Regions from separate parts of the Kitasatospora sp. NPDC057904 genome, predicted to be linked through region 1. Evidence: riboswitches for the same ligand, from Rfam matches in the RefSeq annotation. Region 1 holds a riboswitch; each other region holds the start of a gene.
The links. Region 1 has a riboswitch for cyclic di-AMP ahead of ACFVSN_RS10720 (hypothetical protein). Riboswitches for the same ligand answer to the same signal wherever they lie in the genome.

Region 1 (5,295 bases):
TGACGCGCCGCTCGCCGGGGATCCGCCACTCGTAGCGCTCCGCGCCGAGGTACTTGCGGGCGAGATCGTCCATCCGGCGGTCGGCGCGCTCGCCGGTCACGAACCCGACGGCACGGCCGTGGATCTGGACCCGGTCGTACGGATCGGCCAGGTCGGCGTTGGAGAGGCAGACGCGCGGGTCGCGGCGCAGGTTCCGCTCCTTCGTGCGGCCGATGGCCGTGTTGAACAGGACGAGGTCGCCCTCCAGGTCCACCCACATCGGGGTGACGTGCGGGGCGCCCTCGGCGTCCGTGGTCGCCACGTACCAGATCCGCGGCTCGCGAACCCGAGCCCGGATCTCCTCGTTCCAGCCGCCCACCGCGCCACCTCCAGGGATCCCCGATCACCTGACGTTCTATCAGGTTCGGCTCGGCGAGATGACAACTTTCAGATGACAGATTTCAAACTCTGTTATCTGAAAGTTGTCATCCGTCACCCGGAACCCCGGCCCGCTAGGGTGGAAGATCGCGTCCCGACGGGGAACCGGGGAGGTGCCCCGGATGTCCTAGCGGCGGGGGCGTGAGTTCGAGGCGTGGGAGCAAGTAGGACATGGGTCTGACGAGCCACAAGGTGTTGGCGCTGACCGTATTGATCGCCGTCGTGATGATGGCCGCCACGGTCTGGCTGTGGCCCAGACTCGCGAGGAAGACCTGGCAGGCGGTGCTCGGCCGGATCGGCACGCTGCTCGCCACCCAGTTCACCGTGCTCGCCGCGCTCGGCCTCGTCGCCAACAACTACTTCTCCTTCTACAGCAGCTGGGACGACCTGCTCGGCACCGGCGGTGACAACGGCCCGGTGGTGATCCACAACAAGGCGGACGCCTCCGGCCGCCTGCTCGTGGAGACGATCGGCCACGCCTCCGTCCAGGGCGGCGGCGCGATGGGCCGCGAGCCCGCCAAGTCCGGCGAGATCCGCAAGGTCCGGATCGACGGCAAGCTCACCCGGCTGTCCACGGAGGGCTATGTCTACCTGCCGCCGCAGTACTTCCAGCCCGAGTACGCGCAGCGCCAGTTCCCGGCCGTGATCGTCAGCACCGGTTTCCCCGGGCAGGCCGAGAACCTGATCACGCGGTTCAACTACCCGGGCGCGGCGCTCAAGCTGCTCCAGGAGGGGAAGATGCAGCCGACCGTCATGGTCCTCATGCGTCCCTCGCCCGCCCTCCCGCAGGACACCGAGTGCGAGGACATCCCCGGCGGCGCGCAGTCCGACACGTACTTCACCAAGGACGTCCCCTCGGCGATCCAGGCGAGCTTCCGGGTCTCCGCCGACCCGCAGGCGTGGGCCTTCATGGGCAACTCCACCGGCGGCTACTGCGCGGTCAAGCTCGCCATGCGCCACCCGGAGGTCTTCCCGACCGCCGTCTCCCTCTCCGGCTACTACCGTGCCGCCGAGGACCCGACCACCGGCGACCTCTTCGGCGGCAGCCGGCAGCGCCGGGACGAGGCCGACCTGATGTGGAGGCTCAAGAACCTGCCGCAGCCCAAGGCGGCCGTTCTGCTGGCGGGCACGAAGCAGGGTGACGGCGACTACAAGCACGACACCGAGGCGTTCATTGACGCGGTGCAGAGCCCCGGCCCGATGAAGGTCTCGTACAGCATGCTGGAGACCGGCGGCCACAACTTCGAGACGTGGAGCAAGCTGCTGCCGTCCTCGCTGGAGTGGCTGTCCGAGCACCTCAAGGTCCCGAACCAGCCGGGCCAGCCGGCCCCCGCAGCCTGAAGCCGGCCTTCGTAGGCTGACAGCCGGTTCCCGCGGCCGGATGGTCCCGGCGGTCCGACTCGCTGCAGCCGGCCGGCTCCCGCAGCCCGACGGTCGTCGGCCTCGCGGACCGGCCGGCCTCAGGCCACCCGCTCCAGCGTCCCCGTGTGGAGCTCGCCGACCCGGCCGCCCTCGCCCTCGAAGGTCCAGAACGCGCGCACCGTCAGCCGGACCAGGTCCATCACGTGGCTGACGGTGATGCCGCTCTGCTCCGTCCAGCTGACGAAGTACACCTCGGGCGCGACCTCGGCGACGTGGAGCGCCACGTCCTCCCACTGGCCCGCCGACTCGCCGAGGCCCTCCCAGCGCAGCCGCTTGCCGTCGGCCGAGTAGGCGTTGCGGAAGGCCGCGCCGTTGTCGGCCCGGAAGAGGTAGGTGCGGCCGGCGAAGGCGGGCAGGGGCGCGGTCATGGTGCGGCGGTTCCTCGTCTCTGCGGGAGGGGGCGCGGTGCTCTTGTGCACGACGGTGGATGTCGGACCTCCAATTTATCCGATCGGGCGAGCTCGCACGCCACTGCCAGTGAAGACGCACCCCCGTCACCGTCACCACGCAGGGCCCGCCAGGGCACCGCCCACCATCGGGTGACACCGGCACCGGCACCGGCACCGCGACGGCCGGCGGCACCCGGCTGCTCGGCGGGCGCGACCGCCTCGAACCCGCCGGGGCGCCGGACGCCGGGGTCCGGATCGGTGCCCGGCTCGCCCGAACATCAACGGCCCGCCGGGATGCCGGCCAACTGATCCACTGCGCACCGTAGTTGATCGACACGACTGTGAGCTGCGCGACAACCGGCCGAGACGAGTTGTCCGTTCACGGACCGACTGCCTAGCCTGCAACGGCGTCCGCCCTCGCGGACCCCGCCGCCGGGACGCCGAGTCCCGTCCACCCGACGGCGGGCAACCGAGCACCACAGCGGACGGGAGCGGGGGAACCAAGGTCAGCGCCACGACCCGGCACGCCCTCGCGCGTGCCGGCCGCGGCTTGGGGTGAAGCCGTTCCCACCGGCGGCCGGGCGACCTCTCAGTCCGAACCCGACAGCTCACCTCGCAGGCGTCGCAGAGGACACCCCATGCACAAGCCTGCCCGGCGCCCCGCGCCCCGCCACGCCCGCCCGTCCCACCGCGGCCGCACCGCCGCCCTCGCCGCCACCGGCGCGCTCGCCATCACCGGCGCCGGCCTGTTCGGCCTCCAGTCCGCGCCCGGCGCCCAGGCCGCCACCGGTCCGACCGTCACCCAGGACCGGCTCGCCCCGGCCACGATGGTCGCCGGCCGGGCCGCCACCGCGACCCTCACCGTCCACTCCTCGTCCTGCTTCACCGCCAAGACCGTCGGTGTCGGCGTGCGCGACGCGGCCGGCAACAACCTCGACTTCCCCGGCAACGCCAGCAATGTGCCGATCTGCCCGTGGAGCTACACCTTCACCAGTGGCGCGCGTGCTCTGTCGGCCGGCACCTACACCCAGTTCGGGTTCTGGCAGGACTTCGGCGGCGCCTGGCACAACCTGCCGTCGCAGCAGCTCGTCGTCTCCAGCTCCCCGGCCCCGACCACCACCCCGTCGGCCATGCCCACCCCCACCCCCACGCCCACCCAGGCACCCACGCAGGCACCCACCCAGGCACCCACGCAGACCCCGAGCGCCACCGCCACCCCGAGCACCCCGGAGCCGTCCTCCCCGATCGCCGGCAAGTCGCTGACCTGGTCCGACGAGTTCAACGGCCCGATCAACTGGGGCCAGCGCTGGGTCGGCGACAAGAGCACCGCGTACAAGTACGGCAACCACAACCCGGACGACAACAAGCTCGACTGGCTGGACCCGAACAACGTCAGCGTGGCCAACGGCGTCGCCACCTTCACCGCCACCCCCGGCAGCAACACGCTGGAGAACGGCAAGCAGTCCTGGAACACCGGCTTCCTCACCACCGAGGGCTCCAGCGAGGGCTTCCAGGTCAAGACCGGCGACTACGCCGAGACCCGGGTCAAGCTGCCGGCCGGCTCCGGCGCCTGGCCGGCCCTGTGGACCTGGAAGAACGGCAACGGGGAGATCGACTCCTTCGAGTACCACCCCGACAACCCGAACCTCCTGGAGCTGACCAACCACGTCAACCCGGGCAACTTCGACTACTACACCAACGCGAGCGCCGTCGCGAAGGACCAGTGGGTGACCATCGGCACGTACTACGGCGCCACCTCGGTGGACTGGTACGTCAACGGCGTGAAGGTGTTCTCGGACGGCAAGGGCGTCGGCGCGAACTTCTCGGCGTACCTGATCCTCAACCTGTCGGTGTGCGCGGGGCAGTACCACCCCGCGCCGCAGGGGACCGCCCCGATCACCTTCGCCGCCGACTACGTCCGCGTCTACCGGTAACCGCACCGGCACACGGTAGCCATCAGCCGGCAGCCGTCTCGACGACCCTGATGTCGAACGGCTGCCGGTTGTTGCGCGGGTGCCGGTCGTCCGGGCTGATCACCGTGACCTTCCCGCCGGTCAGCAGGCCCGTATGCGCCATGGGGGAGATCCGCACCGTGACGAGCGCGGTCGCGCTGCGTCCCTCGGGCAGGCCGGGGCCGAAGGTGCAGCGCACCTCGCGGCCCAGGAACGCCTCGCAGTTCTCGGGGAAGTACGGGCCCACCGCCGTCACCTCCTCCGGCAGGGTGACGATCACGGTGAAGGGCGAGGCGGTGGTGTCCGGGCCGAGGTTGGCGACGAAGGCGTGCACGGTCGTGGTGCCGCCGGGCGGCGCGGGGCTGGGGTCGAGCCGGACGACCTCCAGGTCGGAGTCGGACAGCGCCGCGGCCCGGCTCGCCGGCGCGAGCTGCACTGCCGGACGGGGGTCGGGCCGCTGCCCGGCCCACGACGGGTCGGCGGTCAGCGTCGCCACCGCGCAGCCCGCCGCCACGGCCACCGTCAGCCACGTCCCGCTCCGTGCCGCGTTCCCCGTCCTGCCGCGAAGCCTCTTGCGCCTGCGCTCCATCGCCGTTCACCATGCCCTCGTGCTCGGGCCGCCTGCGCTGTCGCGGGCCGCGTCCGCACCAGGGTGGCCGAGCGGCGGGCGGCCGTCGCCGCGCCCCGCCCTCCGTCCGCTCGAACGGAGGAACGCGTGCGCAGGAAGTCGACCAGTCCGACTTCCTGCGCATGACACCTCAACTGACCACCCATCAGGGTGCGAGGACCTGTCCGAGCCGGGCCGCGATCTTGTGCATCACCGGGACGAGCGAGGCCGCGCCGTCCTGCTGCTCCAGCGCCCGGATGCGGGCCTCGGGGCCGGAGACCGACAGCGCCGTCGGCGTCGGCGCGCCCGGGACGGCGAGCGCGATGCAGCGCACCCCGATCTCCTGCTCCTGGTCGTCGACGACGTACCCGCGCTCGCGCGCCTCGGCGAGCTGGTGCAGCAGCTCCTGCGGGTCGGTGACGGTGTACTCGGTGTGCGCGGGCAGCGTGTTGGGGCCGAGTATGGCGCGGGCCTCCTCCTCGGGGAGCTGGGCGAGCAGCGCCTTGCC
Region 2 (5,295 bases), on a different contig from region 1:
AGCTCGCCGCCGCGCCGTCCAGCCTGGCCAAGACCATCCGCCTGATGGCCGGCCACGAGCTCGTCACCGAGGGCTTCAAGGAGGGCCAGGTCGGCTCCTCCGCGATGCCGCACAAGATGAACACCCGCTCGTGCGAGCGCGTCAACGGCCTGGCCGTCATCCTGCGCGGCTACGCGTCGATGACCGGCGAGCTGGCCGGCGACCAGTGGAACGAGGGCGACGTCTCCTGCTCGGTGGTGCGCCGGGTCGCGCTGCCGGACGCGTTCTTCGCCTTCGACGGCCTGCTGGAGACCTTCCTGACCGTCCTCGACGAGTTCGGCGCCTTCCCGGCCGTCGTCGAGGCCGAGCTGGACCGCTACCTGCCGTTCCTCGCCACCACCAAGGTGCTGATGGGCGCGGTGCGCGCGGGCGTCGGCCGGGAGACCGGGCACGAGGTCATCAAGGAGCACGCCGTCGCCTCCGCGCTCGCGATGCGCGCCGGCGCCCGCGAGAACGAGCTGCTGGACCGCCTGGCCGCCGACGAGCGGATCCCGCTGGACCGCGCCGCGCTGGACGCGCTGCTGGCCGACCGGCTCTCGTTCACCGGCGCGGCCGGTGCGCAGGTCGCCGAGGTCGTCCGGCTGGTCGAGGCCGTCGCCGCGGCCTACCCGGAGGCGGCCAAGTATGCCCCCGGTGACATTCTCTGACGCAGCGTCAGGTTTTTGAGGGCCCTGCTGCCGGACCGGTGGCGGGGCCCTCGTGCGTGTGGACGTGGCCGGGGTCGAGGGGCGGGGTCGTGCCGCAGCACCACTCGGTGTCCGGCTCCGCGACCGGGTGGTCCTCGGGGGCCAGCACGTTGCCGCGGATGGTCACGAAGGCGGTGATCGCGCCGGCCGTCAGGAGCCCGGCGCAGATCAGCATCGCGGTGTGGAAGGCGTTGTCGACCGCGGCCGGCACCCGGTACGCGTCGCCGCTCAGGCCGGCCAGGGCCGGGAGGGCCGCGACCGCGAGCAGGCCGGCCGCGCGGGCGGCGGCGTTGTTGACCCCGCTCGCGATGCCCGCGTGCCGCACCTCGACGGCCGCGAGGACGGTCGCCGTCAGTGGAGCGACCAGCAGCGTCATGCCGCAGCCCATCACCGTGACGGCGGGCAGGACGTCCGCCCAGTAGGAGGAGCCGGCGCCGGCGCGCAGCATCAGCAGCACCCCGGCGGCGCACAGCAGCGGCCCGACGGTCAGCGGGATCCTCGGGCCGATCCGCTTGCCGAGCCGCGCGGCGCGCGAGGACAGCGCGAGCATCAGCACGGTGATCGGCACCAGGGCCAGGCCGGACACCAGCGGCGAGAAGCGGGCGACGATCTGCAACTGGACGACCAGGAGGAAGAAGACGCCGCTGAACGCCGCGTACACGCAGAGGGTGACGAGGTTCACGGCGGTGAACAGCCGCGAGGAGAACAGCCCGAGCGGCAGCATCGGTTCGGGGGCGCGGCGTTCGACGACGATGAAGGCCGCGCCGAGCACGAGCCCGAGCACGCCGGTGACCCAGACGACGGGGGACAGGCCCTCGCCGCCCGCCGTCAGCGCGTAGGTGAAGGTGCCGAGCGCGAGGGCGGCGAGCACCGAGCCGAGCACGTCGAAGCGGCCGGTGGCGCTCTCGTCCCGGCTCTCGGGGACGTAGCGGGTGGCGACCGCGATCACGGCGGCGGCGAGCGGCAGGTTGAGCAGGAAGATCCAGCGCCAGCCGGGGCCGTCCACGAGCCAGCCGCCGACGAACGGGCCGACGGCCGCCGACACGCCGCCGAGGCCGGACCACAGGCCGACCGCGGCCGAGCGGTCGTCCGGGTGGAAGACCGCCTGGAGCATGGCGAGCGAACCGGGCGTCAGCAGCGCCCCGCCGATGCCCTGGACGGCGCGTGCGGCGATCAGCACCTGGATGTTCGGCGCGGCGGCGCAGGCCGCGGAGGCGATGGCGAACCAGACCACGCCGAGCAGGAAGACCCGGCGCCGGCCGTAGCGGTCGCCGAGCGCGCCGCCGAGCAGGATGAGCCCGGCGAGCGTCAGCAGGTAGGCGTTCAGCGTCCACTGCAGGGACGCGAGGGTGGCGCCGAGGTCGGTGCCGATGCGGGGCAGGGCGACGTTCACCACGGTGCCGTCGAGCATCGCCATGCTGGAGCCGAGCACTGTTGCCAGGAGGACCCAGCGTCCCTGCGCGGTGCCCAGGCGCAAGGAGCCGGCGTTGGTTGTGGCCACGGCCCGATCCTCCGCCCGGCGGGGTGCACGTGACAAGGGTCACCGGTGGTGCGTCCGGGGGGTGCGGTGGGTGATCGTGTGGTCACGGAGGGGTCGGCTCGTCGGCGGAGGGTCGTTGATCCGCTGCGGGCAGTGAATGGATTGTGCACGCACCGTATTCCGGATCATTCGGAGCGTCATCGTGGCGGGTGGGGTTGTTGTGGGTTCAAGAGATCGACATTGCTTCACCCGGACGGATGAGTTTTAGTTCAGCGACCGACCGGCCAGTCCGGACGGATCCACCGGGTGGAACGCCGAGTCCTGCCGCTGCCCGGTGGCTCGCACTGAACTCTGTACGGCAGGAGCGGGGGACCCACAGGTAAGTCGCCGGACCGGAATTCGCGCTGTTTGCGCGGAAGTTCCAGGGCCGGCTCGGGGTGAAGCCGCGCATGCGGCCGGGCAACTCCAGCCCGAACCCGACAGCTCACCTCGCAGGCGTCGGAGAGGAAACTTCCATGCCTGCTCAGGCTCGTCGTATCACCCTGCCCCGCGCCGCCCGCATCGGCATCGCGACCGCCGTCACCGGTGTCTCCTTCGCCCTCCCGCTCGTCACCGCGATGAGCGCCCAGGCCCACACCGCCCCCGGCACCCCCGCCGCTCCGGTCGCCGCCGCCTCGGCCCCGGCCGCTCCGGCCGCCGCCCAGGGCGACGCCTCCTACCGGGTCGTCAGCGGTGACACCCTCTCGAAGATCGCCGACGCCAAGCACGTCGAGGGCGGTTGGCAGGCGCTGTACGCGCACAACCGTTCCGTGGTCGGCGCCAACCCGAACCTGATCTTCCCGGGTCAGTCGCTCGCGATCGCGGCCCAGGCCGCCCCGGCCGCCCCGGCCGCTCCCGCTCAGAAGCCCGCCGCCCCGGCCGCCAAGCCGCAGGTGCAGGTCCAGACCGAGGCCACCACCCCGGGTGCCCAGGTGCAGGTCCAGGCCACCGTGGCCCAGCCCGCGCAGGCTCCGGCCGCCGCTCCGGTCGCCGCCGCCTCCGGCTATGTCGCCCCGCTCGCCAACCCGGTGCTCGGCGAGGCGTACGGCGTCGCCGGCGCGATGTGGGCCTCCGGCCACCACACCGGCCAGGACTTCGTCGCCTCCACCGGCACCCCGGTGCGCGCCGTCGCCAACGGCGTCGTGGTGAAGGCCGACAACGGTGGTGCCTACGGCAACGAGGTCGAGATCCAGCTCGCCGACGGCAAGTACGCGCAGTACGCGCACCTGTCCTCGATCGGCGTGACGGTCGGCCAGTCCGTGACCGTCGGCCAGCAGCTCGGCCTGTCCGGTGCCACCGGCAACGTGACCGGCCCGCACCTGCACTTCGAGATCCGCACCGGGCCGGAGTACGGCTCGGACATCGACCCGGTCGCCTACCTCCGGGCGCACGGCGTCGCGCTCTGAGCTCCCCCCTTCGGGGATGACGGACCACCGTAGGTGCGGGGCGAAACGATCGTCCGGGATGGTCATGTCGGGTGACCGCTCGACCGGGTGATCGCCGCACCGGCGGACATGGGCGCGGGACACGCCCAGACCGGCCCGGCCCACGAGGATTCCTCGTGGGCCGGGCCGGTCGCTGTCTTCCGGCCTGCCGTTCTCGTCGCCGGCCTCAGCTCCGGTCGGCGCCGGCCGGCGGGGGCGTCTCCGGCGGCGGTGTGGCCGCGCCCGGCAGCCGGACGGTCGCGACGGTGCCGCCGTCCGGGCCGGCCGGTGCGAGCGCGACCTCGCCGCCGGCCGCGCGGACCGTGCGGGCGACGATCGCCAGCCCCAGGCCGGATCCCGGCAGTTGGCGGGCGGACGGGGAGCGCCAGAAGCGGTCGAAGACGTGCGGGAGGTCCTCGGCGGCGATGCCGGGGCCCTCGTCGCGGACGGCGAGTTCGCCGTCCGCCAGCGAGACGCCGATCCGGCCGCCGGGCGGGCTGAACTTCACCGCGTTGTCCAGCAGGTTGATCACGGCGCGCTCCAGCGCGTGCGGATCGGCGCGCACGTACCAGGGCGTCAGGTCGGCGCCGAACACCAGGCCGGGGCCGCGCAGTTCGGCCCGCTCGACGGCCCGGGCGGCGATGTCGTGCAGGGCGACGACGGGCAGCGGCTTCGCGCCGCGGGCGTCGGCGGGGCGGGACAGTTCGAGCAGGTCGCCGATGAGGGTGGAGAGTTCCGTCATCTGCGCCTTCATGTTGCCGAGGATCCGGGTGAGCGTCGCCTCGGGCAGTGGGCGACCGGACTCCTGGCTGCGGATGAGCAGGTCGACGTTGGTGCGCATGGAGGCCAGCGGGGTGCGCAGTTCGTGGCCGGCGTCGGCGATCAGCCGGGCCTGGCTGTCCAGCGAACCGGCGAGGGCGGTGCTCATCGCGTTGAAGGCCTCGCCGAAGCGGGCGATCTCGTCGTGTCCGGAGACCTCGATCGTCACGCCCGGCTCCTGGGTGCGGGCGATGTGCTGGGCCGCGCGGGTGAGGCGGTCGACCGGGCGCAGGGCGGTGCGGGCGATCCACAGGGCGCCCGCGGCGGCGAGCGCGATGACGACGGCCGCGGCGCCGGCGGTGATCAGGGCGAGCTCGGTGAGCGCGTCCTGCACCGGTTCGAGCGGCTGGGCGAGCGCCACGGCGGCGGTGGAGGCGGCGTTGTCGAACATCACCGGGCCGAAGCTGACCACGTAGACCCGCACCGGGGTGCCGTCGACGGTGTGGCCGTCGCGGAACAGCGAGGCGGCGTGCGGGCCGCTGCTCCCGCTCTGCGCGACGGGCAGGTCGTCCGGGGTGACGACCACGGCGCGGGGGTCCTTCTGCGGACAGGAGGTGCCGTCGGCGACGATCACCGTCGGGACGGTGTCCCCCCTGGGCATCCAGGGCTGCCCGGCCGCGCCGTTGCACCAGTCGTTCAGCGCCTTGATCTGCGCGCCGCTCGGCGGCCGGTCGCCCGGCATCCACGCGTGCGACAGCGTCTGGTCGACCTGGTTGACCATCTCGTCGCGCGCGACGAACCAGCCGGCCACCGCGCAGGCTACGACCGCCAGCGAGACCGCGGCCGCGGTGAACAGCGCGAGCCGGCC
Region 3 (5,295 bases), on a different contig from region 1:
CTGGCGATGCTGGCCCAGCGCACGCAGGCGGAGGTCACGTGCGTGTTCGACGGGCAGGACCTGGACGTGCCGGTGATCATGGCGCCGCCGCGCGGGGTCCGGGTGCGCTTCAGCCGGACCGGCGAGACGGCGGACGAGCTGATCAGACGCCTGGTGCGGGCCGAGCCGCAGGGCCGTCCGGTCGTGGTGGTCTCCGCCGACCGGGAGGTCGCGGAGGGCGTGCGGAAGGCCGGCGCGCGCCCGGTCGCCTCGGTTCTGCTGCTGAACCGGCTGGCGCGGCCCTGATTCCGTGCCGATGGGGATGACGGCCGCTCAGCGTCCGGTTTGCGGTGATGTGCGGATTCGGTGAAGCGGCGTGGGGGCTCGGAGTTCACGCCTTTGGGGGAGTGGCGCAATGCCTGGATGTTCACTAGGGTCTGGCGTCAAACCTATTTTCCGGATTTCTCACCCGAACCGGTGAGTCCATGGAAGAAGGAGCAGGTCCCTTGGCCTCCCACCGCCGTCCCAAGCAGCCGAGCCGCGCGCGGGTCTCCGTGCTCACCGCTGCTGCTGCGACCGCGGTCGCGCTCTCCGCCCAGGTGGCCGCGCACGCCGCGCCGCAGCCGAACAAGACGGACGTCAAGGCGCAGATCGACGAGCTGCAGCAGGAGCAGGAGCAGGCCGCCGAGAAGTACAACGGCGCCAAGGAGCGGGCCGACCAGCTGCGCAAGCAGGCCGACCAGCTCCAGGACCAGGTGGCCCGCGGCCAGGAGCAGATGACCCAGCTTCAGACCGGCCTCGCCGGCGTGGCGGGCGAGCAGTACCGCACCGGCGGCATCGACCCGTCCGTCCAGCTGATGCTCTCCTCCGACCCGAACAACTACCTGGCCAAGGCCTCCAGCGTGCAGCAGGCCACCGCCACCGAGACCGACGCGCTCAAGGGCCTGCTGGACCAGCAGCGCCGCCTGGACCAGGAGAAGGCCGAGGCCGCCGCGGTGCTGGCCTCCCTGGACTCCACCACCAAGGACCTGAACCAGTCCAAGGCGGACGTCAACGCCAAGCTCAAGCAGGCCCAGGACCTCCTCAACTCGCTCAGCGCCTCCGAGCGCGCCGCGCTGAAGGCCCAGCAGGCCCAGGACGACCGCGCCTCGCGCGGCACCGACCGGGTCGACCTGAGCAGCCTGCCGCCGGCCAGCGGCTACGCGGCCGTGGCCGTGGCCAAGGCGATGAGCAAGCAGGGCTCGCCGTACGTGTGGGGTGCCGTCGGCTCCAGCACCTTCGACTGCTCGGGCCTGATGCTCTGGTCGTACGGCCAGGCCGGCGTCTCGCTGCCGCGCACCTCGCAGGAGCAGGGCCACTACGGCACCCGGGTGCCCTCGCTGGACCAGGCCCAGCCCGGCGACCTGGTGATCTACGGTCCCGACATGCACCACGTCGCGATGTACATCGGCAACGGCATGGTGGTGCACGCGCCGCACACCGGCGACGTCGTCAAGGTGATGAAGGCCGACGCGATGCCGATCAACACCATCCGCCGGGTCTGACCCGCCGACACGCCGCGGGCCGGCGCGACGGCCCTGTGATCCGCGCCACCTCCCGAGCGGGGGTGGCGCGTTCGCTTGAGCGCGTTTCCCTGCGTTTCGCCGCGTTCGCGTGACAAGTGATCAGCCTTGCGTGCTGCTGCGATCACCTTCTGTCATCTTCACAAAAGAACTTGGTTATTCTTCCGCCTTTTTTCTGACAAGGATTTGAACCGATCACGGTTCAGTTACTAGGGTCGTGACCCGGACCACCGCACTGTCGATCGCCCAGCCAGGGTGGCGGCGGTGGTTCCCGCCGAGTTCGTGAAGCAGCGGGACGGGTCGAAGCGACCGTCCGACAGGGGAGCCCAGTGACAGGGGGCGCTGTGGAGCGGAGCCGGGGAACCACGTTCCTCCGGGGTGAATCGGCGCCAGGTCGGCCGGTGGAACGGCCGTGAGGCGTCGTAGGGCATGCTTCCGGCCCGAACCCGTCAGCTCACCCGGTAGGCGGACGTAGGAAGAAGGAGTCCGCCTTCGTGGCGTCCCATCGTCGTCCCAAGCCCGCCGGCCGTGCCCGAGTTTCCTTCCTGACCGGAGTTGCCGCGGCAGCCGTCGCCCTCTCCGCGCAGTCCGGCGCCCACGCCGACCCCGCGCCGACCAAGGACCAGGTCAAGGAGCAGGTCGACCAGCTCAACGAGCAGGCCGAGGTGGCGACCGAGCAGTACAACGCCGCCCAGTCCAAGCAGCAGGAGCTGCAGAAGCAGGTCAGCGGCCTCCAGGACCAGGTGGCCCGCCAGCAGGAGCAGGTGACCGACCTCCAGGGCGGCCTCGCCCAGATCGCCGGCGAGCAGTACCGCAACGGGGGCATATCCCCGACCGTCCAGCTGATGTTCTCGTCCAAGCCGGACAACTTCCTCAGCCAGGCCGACGCCCTGAACCAGGCCGGCAGCACCCAGAAGGGTCAGCTGAAGGAGCTCCAGGACCAGCAGCGCAAGCTGGACCAGGACCGCACCGAGGCCCAGGGCAAGCTCGCCGAGCTGGACGCGACCACCCAGCAGCTGAAGGCGTCCAAGGAACAGATCCAGGGGAAGCTGACGGCCGCCCAGAACCTCTTCAACACCCTGTCCGAGCAGGAGCGCCAGGCCATCAAGGCGGCCGAGGACAAGGCCGCCGCCGATGCCAAGGCCAAGGCCGACGCCGCGAAGGCCCAGCAGGCCGCCGCCGACCGCGCCTCCCGCGACAGCAGCCGCACCGACCTCGGCTCGGCCCCGTCGTCCTCGCCGGTCGCCAAGCCGCCGGCGGCGGGCAGCTCGCGCGGTGCCGCCGCGCTGTCCTACGCCGCCACCAAGATCGGCAGCCCGTACGTCTGGGCCGCCACCGGCCCGAACTCCTTCGACTGCTCGGGCCTGATGGTCTGGGCCTTCGACCAGGCTGGCGTCTCGCTGCCGCGCACCTCGCAGGAGCAGGCCGGCGCCGGGACCCGGATCGGCACGGACCTCTCCCAGGCCCAGCCCGGCGACCTGCTGATCTTCTTCAACGACGCCCACCACGTCGGCATCTACGCCGGCAACGGCCAGGTGCTGCACGCGCCCAAGCCGGGTGCGAGCGTCCGCTACGAGGCGGTCACCAACATGCCGCTCTCGTCCATCGTGCGGGTCTGATTCCCCGCTCGGCTTCCCGCAGGCCCGGCCCTCCTCCCCGGAGGTCCGGGCCTGCGGCGTTTCCTTTCCTCGGACTGGTGTCCGATTAAGGGTCAAATATTCGGGTTGGGAGAGGTTTGGACTCGGTTGCCCGGACTCGCTAACGTCTGCCACCGGACTCCCGCTCCAGGACCGCCCGCTTGGGTGCGGCGGCGGGACCGGTCCGCAGGATTGGAGCAGCCGCCGCCATGCCCGTGCACCGCCGTTCCCAACTGCTCGCCCGTGCGCTGGTGCTGACCGCGGCCGCCACCACCGCCCTGGGCGTCACGACGGGCGGCAGCGCCCAGGCCGCCCCCGGCTCCCCGGACGCGCCCAGCCGCAAGGACGTCAAGGCGCAGGTCGAGCAGCTGTACAACGAGGCCGAACAGGCGTCGGAGAAGTACAACGCCGCGCAGGAGGCCCAGCAGCGGCTCCAGGGCGAGACCACCGTCCTCCAGGGCGAGATCGCCGCCGCCCAGGACCAGCTGAACCAGCTGCGCGGCGACCTCGCCACCGTGGCCGGCGCCGAGTACCGCTCCGGCGGCATGGCGCAGACCGTCCAGCTGATGCTCGCCACCGACCCGGAGGGCTACCTCGCCCGCGCCCGGACCCTCGACCAGGCGACCGAGCGGCAGAACGAGACGCTGCACGAGCTGGTGACCCGTCAGCGCGGGCTCGACCAGCGCCGCACCGAGACCGCCGCCAAGCTCGCCGAGCTGGACCAGGCCCGCCGGACGCTCGCCGACAGCAAGCAGGAGATCCAGCAGCGGCTGGCCAAGGCCCAGCGGCTGCTCAACAGCCTGGGCGCCGCCGAGCGCTCCCGGATGGCCGCGCAGGACGCCCAGGAGGCCGAGCAGCGCGCCACCCGCGGCACCGACCGGCTGGACCTCGGCACCACCCCGCCCGCCTCCGAGCGTGGGGCGGCGGCGCTCGCGGCGGCGGTGCGGATGATCGGGTCGCCGTACGTGTACGGGTCCACCGGCCCCCGCGCGTTCGACTGTTCCGGTCTGATGTACTACAGCTGGCGGCAGGCGGGAGTGAGCCTGCCGCGCACCTCGCAGGCCCAGGCCTACGCCGGCCAGCGGGTGAGCCTGTCCGAAGCGCGACCGGGAGACCTGGTGATCTTCTACCGGGACATGCACCACGTCGGCATGTACGCCGGCGGCGGGGTGATCGTGCACGCCCCGTACCCGGGGGCCAGGGTGCGGTACGAGAGCGTCAACGCGATGCCCGTCGCGGGGGTGGTCCGGCTCTGAGCCCGACCCCGTCCGGACCGGACGCGATACGGCCCTGCGTGCTGTCCCGGCGCGGCGCCCTGCTGCTCGCCGCCGGAGGGCTGACCCAGCTGTCGCTGCCGCCCGTCGCCCCCGCGGTGGCCGGCCGGGGGCTCGGCGGGGCGGACGAGCGGACCGAGGTGGCGGCGGTGCTGGACGAACGCGCGCGCGAGCTGTCGGCCACCACCGGACTGCCGCTGACCGCCGGCTACCGCAACCTCGTCGTCTCCCCGGGCACGGACCCCGGCCGGCTGACCGTCACGGCCGACCTGGACGTCCGGGTCGCCGGCTACGACGAGTACCCCGCCGTCTACCCCCGCCGCCTCACGCTGACGCGGGCCGACGGCTGGCGGGTCGAGCGCGAGGACGCCGCGAGCGGGCCGCCGGCGCTCTGGGACTTCGGGACGGGACGGTCCGCGCGCGGCGCGCAGTGCCTGGTGCTCGGCCTCGCCGCCGGACCGGACCCGGCCGGGCCGGTCGCGATCGGCGACCGCGCCGTCCCCGCGGTGAGCGCGGTCTGGGGCACCGGCTGGGCGGGCCGACTGCTGCTGGAACTGCCCGCCACCGAGCCGCAGTTCGCCCGCCTGCTGGAGGCCGATCCGGCCGGCTGGACGGGCATGGCGGCGGTCACCGTGGCCGCCCCCGGCGCGCCCTCGCACACCCCGGCCGACCGGGTGCTGATCAACCCCGAGGCGTTCGGGCGGCTCAGCGACTTCGGCCGCCAGGTGGTCGTCACCCACGAGACCACCCACGTCGCGACCCGGGCCGACACCCGGGCCTGGACGCCGCTGTGGCTCTCCGAGGGCGTCGCCGACTGGACGGCCTACCGCGACTCCGGCCGCA

Region 2: linked by a shared signal. The riboswitch ahead of ACFVSN_RS27505 (peptidoglycan DD-metalloendopeptidase family protein) and the one ahead of ACFVSN_RS10720 (hypothetical protein) in region 1 are both predicted to bind cyclic di-AMP.
Region 3: linked by a shared signal. The riboswitch ahead of ACFVSN_RS22845 (NlpC/P60 family protein) and the one ahead of ACFVSN_RS10720 (hypothetical protein) in region 1 are both predicted to bind cyclic di-AMP.

What each region holds. Positions count from the first base shown of each region.
Region 1 is NZ_JBHVOL010000003.1:434,344-439,638, forward strand. Features, by position in the region: gene ACFVSN_RS10705 (TIGR03618 family F420-dependent PPOX class oxidoreductase) at 1-358, opposite strand, end outside; gene ACFVSN_RS10710 (alpha/beta hydrolase) at 589-1,758, shown strand; gene ACFVSN_RS10715 (MoaF N-terminal domain-containing protein) at 1,878-2,207, opposite strand; cyclic di-AMP (ydaO/yuaA leader) riboswitch at 2,693-2,865, shown strand; gene ACFVSN_RS10720 (hypothetical protein) at 2,867-4,162, shown strand; gene ACFVSN_RS10725 (hypothetical protein) at 4,185-4,769, opposite strand; gene ACFVSN_RS10730 (IclR family transcriptional regulator) at 4,954-5,295, opposite strand, start outside.
Region 2 is NZ_JBHVOL010000011.1:307,146-312,440, reverse strand. Features, by position in the region: gene purB (adenylosuccinate lyase) at 1-686, shown strand, start outside; gene ACFVSN_RS27510 (DHA2 family efflux MFS transporter permease subunit) at 694-2,226, opposite strand; cyclic di-AMP (ydaO/yuaA leader) riboswitch at 2,538-2,718, shown strand; gene ACFVSN_RS27505 (peptidoglycan DD-metalloendopeptidase family protein) at 2,721-3,650, shown strand; gene ACFVSN_RS27500 (sensor histidine kinase) at 3,856-5,295, opposite strand, start outside.
Region 3 is NZ_JBHVOL010000009.1:3,121-8,415, reverse strand. Features, by position in the region: gene ACFVSN_RS22855 (NYN domain-containing protein) at 1-285, shown strand, start outside; gene ACFVSN_RS22850 (NlpC/P60 family protein) at 486-1,523, shown strand; cyclic di-AMP (ydaO/yuaA leader) riboswitch at 1,872-2,025, shown strand; gene ACFVSN_RS22845 (NlpC/P60 family protein) at 2,036-3,160, shown strand; gene ACFVSN_RS22840 (NlpC/P60 family protein) at 3,388-4,434, shown strand; gene ACFVSN_RS22835 (hypothetical protein) at 4,473-5,295, shown strand, end outside.